2 regions of the Arthrobacter sp. KN11-1C genome follow, and region 1 is predicted to be linked to the other one. Evidence: riboswitches for the same ligand, from Rfam matches in the RefSeq annotation. Region 1 holds a riboswitch; the other holds the start of a gene.

Region 1 (7,056 bases):
CCGCCATCATGGTGGGCTCCCAGTCGAAGACGACGCCGTCCTCTTCGCCGATCACCACGGTGTCGCCCGGGACGGCACCCATCTTGAACAACTCGTTTTCGATGCCGAGCTTGGCGAGGCGATCGGCCAGGTAGCCGATGGCTTCCTCGTTGGTGAAGTCGGTCTGCTTGACCCAGCGGACCGGCTTCTCCCCCAATACCCGGAAGAGCGGCTCGAGGTTCTTTTCCTCGCGGCGGATCTTGAAGCCGGACTCATTGACTGCACGCGGGCGGAGAACGGGCGCTGCGACCTTGGGAGGCGCAATGGCAACGGCCTTGCGGGCGGCCATGACGATCTCGCCCATGGCGAAGCTCAATTGGCGCAGGCCTTCATGGCTCGTAGCGGAGACTTCGAAGACGCGGTAGCCGCGCTGTTCCAGTTCGGGACGGACGAACTCGGCCATGTCCCGGCCGTCGGGCAGATCCACTTTGTTGAGGACCACAAGCTTGGGGCGCTCGTTCAGGGGGACAACTTCGCCGTCAACGCCGGCGTAGCTCATGTCCACTGCGTACTTGTCCAGCTCTTGCTCGATGATCGCAAGATCCGAGAGCGGATCCCTGTCGGCTTCCAAGGTCCCGCAGTCCAGCACGTGCACCAGCGCCGCGCAACGCTCTACGTGGCGGAGGAAGTTGTGGCCAAGGCCCTTGCCTTCGCTGGCGCCCTCGATCAACCCGGGGACGTCGGCAATGGTGAACCGGACCTCACCGGCTTGCACCACGCCAAGGTTGGGGATCAGGGTAGTGAACGGATAGTCGGCGATCTTGGGCCGAGCCGCCGACATCGCCGCGACAAGGCTCGACTTGCCTGCGGAGGGGAAGCCAACCAGCGCGATGTCCGCAATGGACTTCAGTTCCAGGACGATGTCGCTGGACTCGCCTTCGATGCCGAGGAGGGCGAAACCCGGTGCCCGGCGCTTCTGGGAAGACAACGACGAGTTACCGAGGCCGCCCAGGCCGCCTGCGGCGGCGACGAACTCGGTGCCTTCACCGACGAGGTCGGCGAGGACGACGCCGTCCTTGGTCTTGATCACGGTGCCGTCCGGGACGGGAAGCACAAGGGTTTCACCGTTCTTGCCACCGCGCCAGTCGCCCATGCCGGGGCCGCCATTGGTCGCGTGGCGGTGCGGAGCGTGGTGGTAATCAAGCAAAGTGGTGGTCTGGGCATCGACGCGCAGGATGACGTCGCCGCCATTGCCGCCGTTGCCGCCGTCGGGTCCGCCGAGCGGCTTGAACTTCTCGCGCTTAACAGAGACACAGCCGTGGCCGCCTGTTCCGCCGGATACGTGAAGTACTACCCGGTCTACGAAGGTCGCCACGTGTTTCTCCTCTTTGTGGAAATTACTGCTTGAATGCGCGTTGCGGGCTCATGCGCCGCCGCCCGCCCTAGTAAATTCTAGTGCGGTTAAAAAGACAGGTGGAGCGGGCCATACGGCCCGCTCCACCCGTTCAGAACGTGTTTTTACTCTGCAGCTGCAGCAGCAACGATGTTCACTACGCGACGGCCACGGCGAGTACCGAACTCAACCGCACCTGCCTGCAGGGCGAACAGGGTGTCGTCGCCACCGCGGCCGACGCCGGCGCCCGGGTGGAAGTGGGTGCCGCGCTGGCGGACGATGATCTCGCCTGCGGAAACGACCTGGCCACCGAAGCGCTTCACGCCGAGGTACTGGGCGTTGGAGTCACGACCGTTGCGAGTGGAGCTCGCGCCTTTTTTATGTGCCATTTGAAATGCCTGCCTTTAAATTCTGGGGAATCTGTTGAAAACCTGAACAGCAACCAGTGGTTACTTGATACCGGTGATCTTGATCTTGGTCAGTTCTTGACGGTGACCCTGGCGCTTCTTGTAGCCGGTCTTGTTCTTGAACTTCTGGATGACGATCTTCGGACCACGGAGGTCTTCGAGGATCTCAGCCGTAACCTTGACCTTGGCCAGATCCGCAGCAGCGGAGGTGACCTTGTCACCGTCCACCAGGAGCAGTGCGGGCAGCTCAAGGGTGCTGCCGGCTCCACCGGGGACGCGGTTCAGGGTTACGTAGTCTCCAACGGAAACCTTTTCTTGGCGGCCGCCTGCGCGGACAATCGCGTACACCACTTGGGCACTCACTTCTCTCGACGTTTATTACTAAATTTGCGTGCGGAACCCCGATCCGAAAACGGGCCTGGTTCACGCTGTGCCTCAACGCCGTGGACTCCGGTACGGAATCCATGAGTCATCCCTCGAACAAATCCAAGTGAAATGTCAATTCCAAATGAAAGGTCTCTAGGGGCATAACCCAAGTGTTGGCGTAAGCACCGAAGATCTAGATTACGCTAGTTTCGCCTTCGGCTGCAAATGAGGCCAGGTCCGGAGGCTGCCACGTGATGGCTGCCACAGACTGGCTATGCCGCCATCCGGTACCGTGCCCGTCCACCTTACCCTGCCGACCGGGAAAAGCTTGGATCCTCACGCCGACACGCTGCGGCGTCCGCCGGAAAGGCCCCGATATCCCATCCTTACGCACCGGGAAACGGGTTCAAGCATGCAGCCTTGGGGCATCGAAGAACGCAGTTTCATAGCGGCAGGATTCGGAGAATGCCTCCATCATGGCCGTGCGCTCGGCAGGAGAAGCGGCCCTCGCGGCGGCATCCGTGATGTCGATCGCCTTGCGGGTGGCCTCGGCGAACGCCTCGTCCGCATAAGTGCGCAGCCAGTCGGCATAAGGGTGCTCGTCCGACGCTCCGGCCTGAAGATAGCCATGGTGGAGCTGCTGTCCCACCTCGGCGTACAACCAGTAGCAGGGCAGCACGGCAGCCAACAGCACGGCATAGCTGCCCGACGCAGACGCCGCGAGCAAGTGGTCGACGTAGGCCTTCGTGACGGGGCCTTGCTTTTCGCTTACCTGGCGTCCGCTGAGCCAATTCCGATGCAGCTCGGACTCGACTTCAAGGCACATCTGCGAGCCGCGGGCCCAGAACAGCTGTTCGTTTTCGCTGGGGGCGAGGGCGCTTGCCCTGGCCAGGACCCTGGAATAGCCGTTGAGATAAAGGGCATCCTGCGACAGGTAATAGCTGAACTGCGCTTCGCTGAGGCCACCGGTTTGCAAATGCTGGATGAAGTCCAGGCCATAAATGGCCGCAAGTTCCGATTGGGCGGCGTCCCACATCCGGACGGCGAAATCCCCCGGCCGCAGCTCTTGCTGAAGCGCGTGGAAATGATGGATCGGCCCGTTGCCCTTCCCCACTTCCAGCACCCCGGACTGGGTCAGCGCCTCCTGGAGCCAAGGCTTGACCACGCGCAAGGCAGATTCCCAATCGCCGAGCCGCGCCTTGGCCGTCGCCATCGCCGACGACAGGGAACATCCCGTGCCGTGGCTGTTGCGGGTCTCCACACGTTGGCCGGCGAATTCCACCACGTCCTGGCTCAGGACTCCCCCGGTGTTGACCAAGGCATCGGGGCAGCCCGCTCCCTGCAGATGGCCGCCCTTCACCAGGACGGTGTTTCCGCAGGCAGCTGCCAGTCGTTTGCCTTGCTCCAACGCCGATGCCCAGTCGGTCGCCTCAGCTTCGCCAAGCAGCATGGCCAGTTCGGGAAGGTTGGGGGTCACCAAGTCGGCGAGGGGCAGAAGTTCCCGCAGCGCGGTTTCAGCGGATTCCGCGAGGAGCCGGTCTCCACTGGTGGCGATCATCACCGGATCCAGCACGACGACGGCGGGGCGCACCTCGCCGAGCCAGCGGCGGACCTCGTGGATGACCGCGGCGTCCCCGAGCATGCCGATTTTGACGGCATCAACAATGATGTCGTCGCTGATGGCATCCAATTGCTGCCTCAGGAACTCCACGGGAGGCACATGGACGGCAGTGACTCCTTGCGTGTTTTGTACAGTGAGGGCCGTGATGACGGCCATGCCGTAGCCGCCGTTGGCCGCGATGCTCTTCAGGTCGGCTTGGATTCCGGCGCCACCCGAGGGATCCGAGCCGGCAATGCTGAGGACCCTGGGGATGGGGTTCTGGACAGCCTTGAGCGGGTAGACGGCTGATTGCGCCGAAACAGTCATACGAGACATCCCTTCGCCGGTGCTAACCGGACAGGTTCAACGGGTTTGGTCTCAGCCGGCTTGGTGCGCGGCACCCCGTGTCAGTCCCTTAGCTTAACCCGGATGACACCTCGCCCGCTGAAATCGCCCAATGCAACCGCACCGTGCGGGGATCCGGTGAATCAGCCGGAAACGCAGAAGCCCCGGCCGTTTCCACGAGGGTGGAAACGGCCGGGGCTTCGGGCAGGGTACTGCGTTTAGAGTTCGGACTTCGGCACGCCGACTCCGAGAATGATCGGTTCGGCTGCCGGAGCCGACTTGGCCGGTGCAGCGTCCGGTGCCTTGGCCTCGTGTGCGGCCCCACCGGAGGCAGCCACAGCGACCTCGTGGTGCTCGACGTTGGTGGCGTTGGCGGCACCCTGGGCACGGCTGGCACTGCGGTTGCGGCGCCCTCGGCGTCCACGCAGACCCGAGTCCGGAGATTCCCCGCTTGCAACGCCCACGCGGGCCCCTGCTGGGGATTCCTGGGCTTCCGTGGCTGCCGGGGCGGTGCCGGGTGCTTCTCCGAGTCCCGCGAACGCCTGAGCCAACAGATCCAGGCTCATGGCCGGTGCGCCACTTGCAGGTTCCTCTTCGTGGTGGACGAAGGGCAACGCCACTTCCTCGCCGCCGAATCGCAGCACAGGCTTCGAACGTTCCTCTCCACCCGATGCAGCGGCAGGAGCCGGGGCGGCCGGGGCTGCCGGAGTTGCTTCGGCTAGGTGCCCGTCAGCGAGCAATTCCGCCGCGTGGTGGAGCTCGTCGTCGTGCAGGTGGGCAGCGTGGGCTGCCGCCGCGATGGTGGCAAGGGCGGCGCGGGTGGCTGCCTGGCGGTTCGGATCAGTGGATTCCACCGTGTGGACGGGCACCGGAGGGGCGACCGGGAGTTCGGCAGTTCCCTGGCCCGTGCCCCTGCCGCGGCGGCGCTTGCGCTGCTCCGGGCGGACGGCCGGCTGTGACTCAGTGCGCGGGTGGTGGTGTTCGGCTGCCACTACGTTTGCCCGACGGTGCTCGACAGGCTCGTCGTGCGTGACGATTCCGCGCCCTGCGCACGTCTCGCACTGCTCGCCGAAGACCTCAAGCAGGCCCGTGCCCATGCGCTTGCGGGTCATCTGGACCAAACCAAGGGACGTCACTTCCGCGACCTGGTGCTTGGTGCGGTCCCGGCCGAGGCACTCGACCAGGCGGCGCAATACGAGGTCGCGGTTGGATTCCAGGACCATGTCGATGAAGTCGATGACGATGATTCCGCCGATGTCGCGCAAGCGCAACTGGCGAACCACTTCCTCGGCAGCCTCAAGGTTGTTCTTGGTGACGGTTTCCTCGAGGTTGCCACCGCTGCCGGTGAACTTCCCGGTGTTGACGTCGACAACCGTCATGGCCTCGGTGCGGTCGATCACGAGCGAACCACCGGAGGGCAGGAAGACCTTGCGTTCCAGCGCCTTGTGGATCTGCTCGTCCACGCGCCAGGCCGAGAAGATGTCCTGGTCCGAGGTCCACTTCTCAAGGCGTCCCACCAGGTCCGGCGCCACGTACGTGACATAGGCCTCGATGGTGTCCCAGGCTTCGTCGCCGGAGACGATCAGCTTGGAGAAGTCCTCGTTGAAGACGTCGCGGACAACCTTGATGGTGAGGTCCGGTTCGCCGTACAGGAGCTCCGGGGCCAGGATTTTGGTGGACGTGGACTGGCTTTCGATGCCTTCCCACTGGGCCCGCAGGCGGTTGATATCGTGCGTCAGCTCTTCCTCGGAAGCACCTTCGGCGGCCGTGCGGACAATGACGCCCGCGTTCTCCGGGAGGCGATCCTTGAGGATCTTCTTCAGGCGGTTGCGCTCGACGTCGGGCAGCTTGCGGGAGATGCCGGTCATTGAACCGCCGGGCACGTACACGAGGTACCGGCCGGGAAGCGAAATCTGGCTCGTCAGGCGCGCGCCCTTGTGGCCCACGGGGTCCTTGGTCACCTGGACCAGCACGGAATCGCCTGATTTCAGCGCATTTTCAATGCGGCGCGGTTTGCCTTCCAGGGTGACGGCATCCCAATTGACTTCACCGGCGTAGAGCACTGCGTTGCGGCCGCGTCCGATGTCGACGAATGCCGCTTCCATCGACGGAAGCACGTTCTGGACCTTGCCCAGATAGACATTGCCGATGAGGGAATCCTGCTGGGTCTTGGACACGAAGTGCTCCGCGAGCACGCCGTCTTCGAGGACACCGATCTGGATCCTGTCGTCGCGCTGGCGAACGATCATCTGGCGGTCGACGGACTCACGGCGGGCCAGGAATTCGGCCTCGGTGATGACCTGGCGGCGGCGGCCGGTCTCGCGGGACTCGCGGCGGCGCTGCTTCTTGGCTTCAAGGCGGGTGGAGCCCTTGACGCTCGTGACACGGTCCGAACTGCTGGTGGACTCGACGTGCGGGCGCGGAGCGCGGACACGGGTGACCGTGTTGGGGGGATCGTCGTCCCCGCCACCTGTCAGCTCCAGGTCCTGATCGCCACGGCGACGGCGACGGCGACGGCGGGAGGTCACGCCTTCTTCGAGGACTTCCTCGGTACCGGCTTCTGCCTCGTCCTCGGATTCCGCGGCGGTTTCTTCTCCCGCGGCTTCATCACGCTCGGTCCCCCGGCGTCCACGACGGCCACGGCTGCGACGCCGACGGCGGCTTCCGGATTCGTCCAGTTCGTTGTCCTCGGAAACTTCCTCGGCCTCGGCCCGCGGTTCTTCTTCGACCACGGCCGGACGGGGGACGGCGCTCAAATCCGGCGCCTGGAAGAGCATGGACGTGACGGAGGCCGGCTCCAGGAACAGCGAAGCGATCGGGCTTGCGGCTTCCGCCTCGACGGCCGGCTCCTCAGCCGTTTCCTCACTTGCTTCCTCGGGCACAACTTCCGCAACCGGAGCTTCGACCACTGCTTCTTCGGCAACGGGCTCGGTGCTCTTGGCTTTCGTCGTACGACGACGGCGGAC
Region 2 (7,056 bases), 1.5 Mb from region 1:
GATGAGGCTCGCGCAAAGCAGTGCGACGCCGGCATTCTTGCTGCTGTTGACGTCCACCGAGCCGGAGAGCGTGCGTCCGCCTTCCACGCGCAAGTGGGTCATCTGCCGTTTTCCGACCTTGACGATGGTCCGCCCGAAGATCGACTCAAGGCGCTCAATCATGCGGAGGCTGAGATTCTGCTTGCCCTGTTCCATGCGGGCAATGGCGCTTTGGCTGGTGCCCAGTTCCGAGGCGAGCTGTCCCTGCGTCCAACCCTTTTCGCCGCGGGCGTCGCGAAGAAGGAGACCTACATGTTCGGCAGTGGGTTGAGTCATGATCAATAAATATCACAGATGGTCTATTGATCGGATATTTTGTGACGCAACACGCCGATTCGGCCGTATACTAGTCGCCTCGTGCGATATTTTCGCCCTCGGGTCTACGTTACGATGACCCGTGGTCGCAGGAGGACGGTTGCCGGAGGACGGCCACTCACGGGGTACAACGAACCGCGGGGTCAACAAAATTCCCCGCCGGGTTCCAGGCCACCGGACGCGCCAGGGGGTTGACAGGTTCCGGGCCGCCGCGGCAGGCTCTCTCGAGTGAGCCCCCCAGCGATGCGTCAGACCCCGCTTCGAGTTTCGTGAGCACGGAACTCAAAGCCGCGGTCCGCCCTGCCATAAGCAGCGACATCGCCCGCATCCTCGACGTCGAGGCCCAAGCGGGCCGTCCCCTTCCGGACCCGGGCAAGCTGGCGGCAGCCATCGACGACGACGCCCGCCTCGTACTGGTCGCTGGCACCCGCGGAACATCCGACGTCGGGGGCTTTCTTGGCTGGGGGAAGACCCACTTCTGGGGCTTTGACGAGGGGACGGCCCCCACGGGACAGTATCTGGGCGGCCTTACAGTGCGGCCGGATTATCGACGTAACGGCATCGGGACGGCCCTCACCCAAGCCCGGCTGGATTGGATCTGGCGCCGCGCGCCGGAAGCCTGGTACGTCGTCAACGCGTCCAACCTCGCGTCAATCGAACTTCATCGTCGATGGGGTTTCGCGGAGGTCGCCAGGGCGTCGAGATTCCACACGACAACGTTCGACGGCGGCGTCGGCATCCTCATGCGGGCGGCAAGACCCAAGTAACTCGCAGTTGTTGTCGTTATGAGGCGCCATAACGACAACAACTGTTAGTCAGTTGGGCTGCTTCAGCCAAACGAAGTGCCACGTCCCTGCCCATTGGGCCGCGAGCACGGCTGCGGCTGCGATGACCACCCCGCCGGCCAGAACCCAGACGTCCAGGCGGCTGTAGCTTGATTCGCGCGCCCACGTCCGCTGTCCGCCGCCGAAGCCCCGCGCCTCCATGGTCACGGCCAAGCGGGACGCCCGGCGGATCGCCTGGACCAGCAGCCCGAAGCTTTGGCCGAGCATGGCCTTGACCCGTTGCGGCGGGCTCCCGTGCGAGCCGACACCTCGCGCGCGCCGGGCCATGCCGATGGTCTGCCACTCCTCCGCCATGAGCCCCACGAGCCGCAGCGCGGCCAAGGTACCCAGGACAAAACGGTGCGGCAGTTTCGCCTTCTGCGCCAGCGCATCGGCAAGATCGGTGGGGTCGGTGCAACTCATCAGGAGGATGGCCGGAAGCGCTATGGCAAGGCCGCGCAGCATGAAGCCGACGCCCAGCTGGAGCGAGCCTTCGCTAATTGACCAGATCCCGACGTCGAGCAGTGTCCTGCCGCTGCCAGCCGACAGGATCGCCGTGCTCCAGCCGCCCAGCACCGCCGCGATGATCAGGGGCCACCCGCGCTGCCAGAGCAAGCGCACGGTAAGGCCTGCGAGCGGGAACAACGCCAGTTCGCCCAGGAGCGCCGTCGAAGCCGACACCAGGTCGATGGACAACGCCAGCACCAGGGTAATCAGGAAGACCGACACAAACTTGGCCAACGGATTGGCGCGTGTCAGGAGGGCATTGTTGCCGCGCAGGGTCAGGGCTTCCCTCATGCCGCACCTGCTTCCTGCCGGGCCCCGCCTTGGAAAGCAGGCTCGAGCCGCATCTCGGTGCCACCCAGGACGGAGCTGAATTCCTGGTCGTGGGTCACGGACACCACGGAGGTTCCTGCGTCGAGCAGTTCGGACAGGAACGAGGCAAGCTCGGCCCACGTGTTCGCGTCCTGGCCAAAGGTGGGTTCGTCCAGCACCAGGACGCGGGGGTGGGCGGCTAGCACCGTGGCCACGGATAGCCGCCGCTTCTCGCCCCCGGAGAGCGTGTACGGATTGGCGTCCACCAGATGCCGCAGGCGGAGCCGCTCCAGCAATTCGTCTACGCGCTCCTCGCCATGGCCAAGGTGATTGGGGCCGAACATGAGCTCGTCGAGCACGCGGCCGGTGACAAATTGGTGCTCGGGCTCCTGGAAGACCGTCCCGATGCGCGAGATCAACTGCTGGGCCTTCCACTTGAACGGGTCCGTGCCGGCGCCGTCGCTGAGCCCGACGGCGGCAACCACCGTGCCGGACACCGGCGCCAGTAGCCCCGCGAGGGTCAAAGCGAAGGTGGATTTTCCGGCGCCATTGGGGCCTGTGACGGTCAGTGCCTGCCCGGCGCGCACCTCGGCGTCGAGACCGGACTGCACGGGAAGCGGCGGGATCGTCGTGAAACCCCGGCGCCGCGACCGCTCACGGGACACCGCGAGCTCCCGGGTGGCGAGGAGCAACTCGCCGGCGTTCCGTGCCCCGGAGCTGCCCCCGGAACCGGCCGCAGTTCCCGAACGTGGCCGGGTGGCCGGGACGTACCCGGGGACCCAGACGCCCGCAGCAATGAGCATGTCCCTTGCTTGGACCAACACCGTCTCCGGATCGCCGTCCAGGAGAACCGCCGGCGTCGAGCCTTCCGTGGAGGAGGAACTGCCCGGCTGGAGCACCACGATCCGGTCCACGAGGTCTTTCCAGACGGAGACCCGGTGCTCCACCACCACCAACGTGGCGCCGGTCTTGTCGAGGCAGCGGCCCACGGCGTCGCGGACCTCCAGCACGCCCGCGGGGTCGAGGTTGGCGGTCGGCTCGTCCAGAAGGATCAGGCCCGGCCGCATCGCCAGGATACCGGCCAACGCAAGGCGCTGTTTCTGCCCGCCCGAGAGGGCCGACGTCGGGTGGTCGAGCGCAAAGTTGCCGCTGGCACTGCCACCGGCACTACGCCGCAGCCCGACGTCGTCGAGCGCTTCACCGACGCGCTTCCAAATCTCCTCCCGGGGCACGCAAAGGTTCTCGGCACCGAACGCGACGTCGTCGCCCAACCGGGAGAGCACCACCTGGGTTTCCGGGTCCTGCTGCATGAGTCCGGCACGGCCGCGCTGGGCCTTTGGCGAAACACCGTCCACGAGCAACGAGCCGGTCTCGTCGGCGTCGTCCCCTTCCTCGCCCAGCACGCCTGCCAGGGCATGCAGGAGCGTCGACTTGCCCGCGCCCGAGGGGCCGAGCAGCAGCACGCGCTCTCCCGGACGGATGTCCAGGTCCAGGGCGTGGATGGCCTGCGTGGTGCGGCCAGCGTGGCGCCAGCCCCAGCCTTGCGCGGAAATGGCGGCGGGTCGCACCACGGCAGAGGTGCCGGAATCAGGACTGGGCATCAGGAAAAGACGGGCTCCGAGGCGGCCTTGCGGGACGCGAACGCGCTCAGGACGCCGGTCCTTGCCAGGCCACGGGTAGCGATCCAGGACAGGCCTCCGGCAATGACGGCCCCGGAGATCGTGCAGAACACGATGTACGCGAGCTTGTCGACCGGTTCGTAGGCGATGTTCCAGCCCCACGGCAGGAAGGAGTCGTTCAGGCCGCAGAACAGGCCCGCGCCGGCACCGGCCAGCAGGGACACCGGCAGGTTGAACTTCTTGTACATGAAGGCCAGGAAGATGAGTTCCGCGCCAAGGCCCTGGAGCAGACCCGAGATCAGCACCGTGGTGCCGTACTGGTTACCCATGATGAGCTCGCTGGTGGCGGCCACAATTTCGCAGAAAATTGCCGCACCGGGCTTGCGGACGATGAGCATGCCCAGCACTGCCGGAATCATCCAACCGCCGGCGATCAGGCCGCCCAACGGAGGGTAACCGGCGGTCGCTGGGGTGACGACGAGAGCCATCTGGTCCCATGCCCAGAAGATCACGCCACCGGCGATGGAGATCAGCGCCGCCACGACAATGTCCACGACGCGCCAATTGTAGGCAGGCTTGGTGAGGCCCGTCCTTGCAGAAATACCAGTCATTTTGTCCTCCTGAGGAACAGGAGGGGAAAGTGTTCCCGGTTGCCTGCGAGCGGCTTCCGCCGCGCCGGTTCCGGACACTATGAGAACTCGACTCCCTTGCGCCGGTACTAGCCGGATCAGGTTCGAGGGTCTGCGGCTGTCCGCACTCTCAGCGCCCGTCCTCCGTGCCGCATTGCTGCGAGCCCGACGGCGGCGCTCCCCTGTCGTTATCAATCCACCCTTTTGGGCGTGGTTCAGTTTACACCTTGGCAGGGTTTCGAAGCCTGGACAAAGACGCGAACCGACGGATTCTGCTCGATCATTCGCCGGGTGGGCGCAGTCGGGCCCGGAATGGCGCGGGCGGCCACAGAAACTGGGAGAATGATCCAGCAGAATGTGACGCAGAAGCGCAGGCAAAGGAGCGGTCTTGGCAGGGATTGACGAAACGAACAGCACGGCCGAACCGAGACTCGCCGCGAGCGTGATCCTGGTCCGCGACGCCGCGGTTCCGGAGGGCTCCGAAGATGCGGCGCGCGCTTTGGAAGTGTTCGTCCAGCACCGGGTGAGCACGATGGACTTCGCCGCCGGAATGGTCGTTTTCCCCGGCGGCCGGGTGGACCAGGCGGACAGCTCCGGCTGGGACTTCGCGGACGACGTCGTCGAGCGGCACGCCGCCGCATGGCACCGGAGCAGCATCGCCGCCGAGCCCTCTTCCGCCCCGTTGAACGCCGGCCGCGTACTGGCGGCCGCACAGCGCGAGGTTTTCGAAGAGGCCGGGCTGAAACTCGACGCTGCCACCCTCCGTCCGTGGGCCAACTGGGTCACCCCGGCAGACCAGCCCAAGCGCTTCGACACCTACTTCTACCTTGCCTGCCCGGTTTCCGGTGCCGAGCCAAGGCACCAGACCACGGAAGCGTCATCCTCCCTGTGGATGCCGGTCCGCGCAATCCTTGATGCCGAAGCCGCCGGAACACTCAAGCTCATGCCGCCCACCTTGGTGCTGCTGGATGAGCTCCTCGCCCTCGGCACGATGGAAGCTGTGCTGGCCGAGAGCCGTGACATCGTTCCCGTGCGTCCAAACCCGGGGGCCCTGCAGGAGTTCTTCCGGCTGAGGCACCAGGCGCCATCCGATGCTCCGGAACTGCCCTGAAGTGGGGTTAGGCTGGGGACGGTCCTGTTTCCTCCCGCAAGGAGTCCCGGAATGAACTTCTTCTTCAAACTGCTCGGCACCGGCGTGAGCATCGGCGCAGGCTTTGCTGGCACCAAGCTCGTCAACGCCCTGTGGGAAAAAACCACGGGCAACAAGCCACCCAAGGGCAACGACGACATGGAAGCGAGCCTGCGTTCCGCCCTGACCTTCGCCCTGATTTCCGCCGCTGTCAGCGCCGTCATCCAGGTTGTCGCGGGCCGGGGTACGAAGCGCGCCATCTCGCACTTCGAAAAGACGCAGGACGTCGTCTAGGCGGACGGTCCGCCGTTAGCGCCCGCGCCCCCGCTATCCCGGGCGTCGCGGGCGTTGCCGCCATCCCGGACGCTCCCGCCGTCGCGCGTGCTCCCGGTGCGGGGCACTTCCGAAGCGGCTTCCTGGGCTTTCTCCGCTGCACGTTGACCGGCAGCCCGCAATACCACGGCCTCGAGTTCGTCTATGCTCAGCAGCTCGGGGTGGAGGTGCTTGGTCCGGTAGCCTGCGCGGCCCACCATGTGTGCGGACACGGGCACGGTCAGCAATTGGAAGATCCAGGCGACCGCCAGGATCGGCCACACCCACCATTCGCGCATCTGCAGCCCGATAGCCGCCAAGAGAAGGAACAACCCCAGCACTTGGGGCTTGGTGGCTGCGTGCATGCGGCTCATGAGGTCCGGGAAGCGCAACAGGCCGATTGCCGCGCCCAATGACATCAGCGCACCGACAATCAGCAGCACCGCGGTGACGGCGTCGATGACGGCGTCCGCTCCGGTGGCGTTAGGAGTCATTGACTTGTCCTCTCCTGTCGGCCACGAACCGGGCCACCGTCACCGATCCGACGAAGCCGATCAGCGTCAGAGCGACGAGCAGCACGAGGTTGTTGAGGTGCCTGTTGACGGCCATGTCGATGGCCAGCGCTGCACCCAATATGGCGAGCAGCACATCCGAGGCGAGCACCCGGTCCAGCAGCGAAGGCCCGACGGCGATCCTGTAGATCGCGCCCGCCGCCGCGAGGCTAAGAATCACCGCCGTGACGATCAGCACGATGTCCTTCATGAGCCAGCTCCCCTCGTTGCAGGCCAGCCTTCGGCCTGGAGTGCGTCCATTTCGGCCCGGGTACCCATGATCCGGATCAGCGAGGCCTCCGTGTCCTGGACGTCCTTGCGCAGCTTGGCGGTGTCCACCACGTTGCGGACATTGAGTCCGTGGATATAGAGCGTGGACGTCGAGCGATCCACCTCCACCACCAAGGAACCCGGAATCAGCGAAATCACGTGCCCGGTGGCCGTCACCATGAGGTCGGAACGGCTGCGCAGGGGAACAGCAACCACTGCGTTGGTTACCGAAGGACCCCGGAAGACCGCCAGGTACATGACTTGGAAGCTCGCGGCCACCACTTTGCCGAGGAACACCACGGCGAAAGGAATGGCGCGCAGCACGTTGAAACGCCCGCTGAGCTCCACGGGAGGCAAATAGAAGACCCTTGCTACCACCACCGCGATCAGTGCACCGAACACCAAGTTGCCCGGGCTGAAGTCCCGCCAAAGCGCACCCCAGACGACCACCAGCCAGACCAGCAGGGGCAACTCCGTGCGGAACGAAATCCTCTTTCGACTCACTTTCCACCTCCCTGCGGTGGAGTCGACGCATCCGGCCCAGCGATGTCC

Evidence for each region. A riboswitch is a leader RNA that binds a small molecule or an ion and turns the genes downstream of it on or off. The one in region 1 is predicted to bind thiamine pyrophosphate.
Region 2: another riboswitch for thiamine pyrophosphate. It lies ahead of ACSBOX_RS01685 (ECF transporter S component); the one in region 1 lies ahead of thiD (bifunctional hydroxymethylpyrimidine kinase/phosphomethylpyrimidine kinase).

What each region holds. Positions count from the first base shown of each region.
Region 1 covers NZ_CP197467.1:1,807,040-1,814,095, reverse strand. Annotated here, with positions in the region: gene obgE (GTPase ObgE) at 1-1,354, opposite strand, end outside; gene rpmA (50S ribosomal protein L27) at 1,498-1,761, opposite strand; gene rplU (50S ribosomal protein L21) at 1,822-2,130, opposite strand; gene thiD (bifunctional hydroxymethylpyrimidine kinase/phosphomethylpyrimidine kinase) at 2,552-4,072, opposite strand; TPP riboswitch at 4,064-4,160, opposite strand; gene ACSBOX_RS08475 (Rne/Rng family ribonuclease) at 4,309-7,056, opposite strand, start outside.
Region 2 covers NZ_CP197467.1:342,704-349,759, reverse strand. Annotated here, with positions in the region: gene ACSBOX_RS01705 (UDP-N-acetylglucosamine 1-carboxyvinyltransferase) at 1-315, opposite strand, end outside; gene ACSBOX_RS01700 (GNAT family N-acetyltransferase) at 624-1,121, shown strand; gene ACSBOX_RS01695 (energy-coupling factor transporter transmembrane component T family protein) at 1,170-1,976, opposite strand; gene ACSBOX_RS01690 (ABC transporter ATP-binding protein) at 1,973-3,595, opposite strand; gene ACSBOX_RS01685 (ECF transporter S component) at 3,595-4,224, opposite strand; TPP riboswitch at 4,300-4,436, opposite strand; gene ACSBOX_RS01680 (NUDIX hydrolase) at 4,631-5,353, shown strand; gene ACSBOX_RS01675 (DUF4235 domain-containing protein) at 5,405-5,665, shown strand; gene mnhG (monovalent cation/H(+) antiporter subunit G) at 5,662-6,177, opposite strand; gene ACSBOX_RS01665 (monovalent cation/H+ antiporter complex subunit F) at 6,167-6,445, opposite strand; gene ACSBOX_RS01660 (Na+/H+ antiporter subunit E) at 6,442-7,008, opposite strand; gene ACSBOX_RS01655 (Na+/H+ antiporter subunit D) at 7,005-7,056, opposite strand, start outside.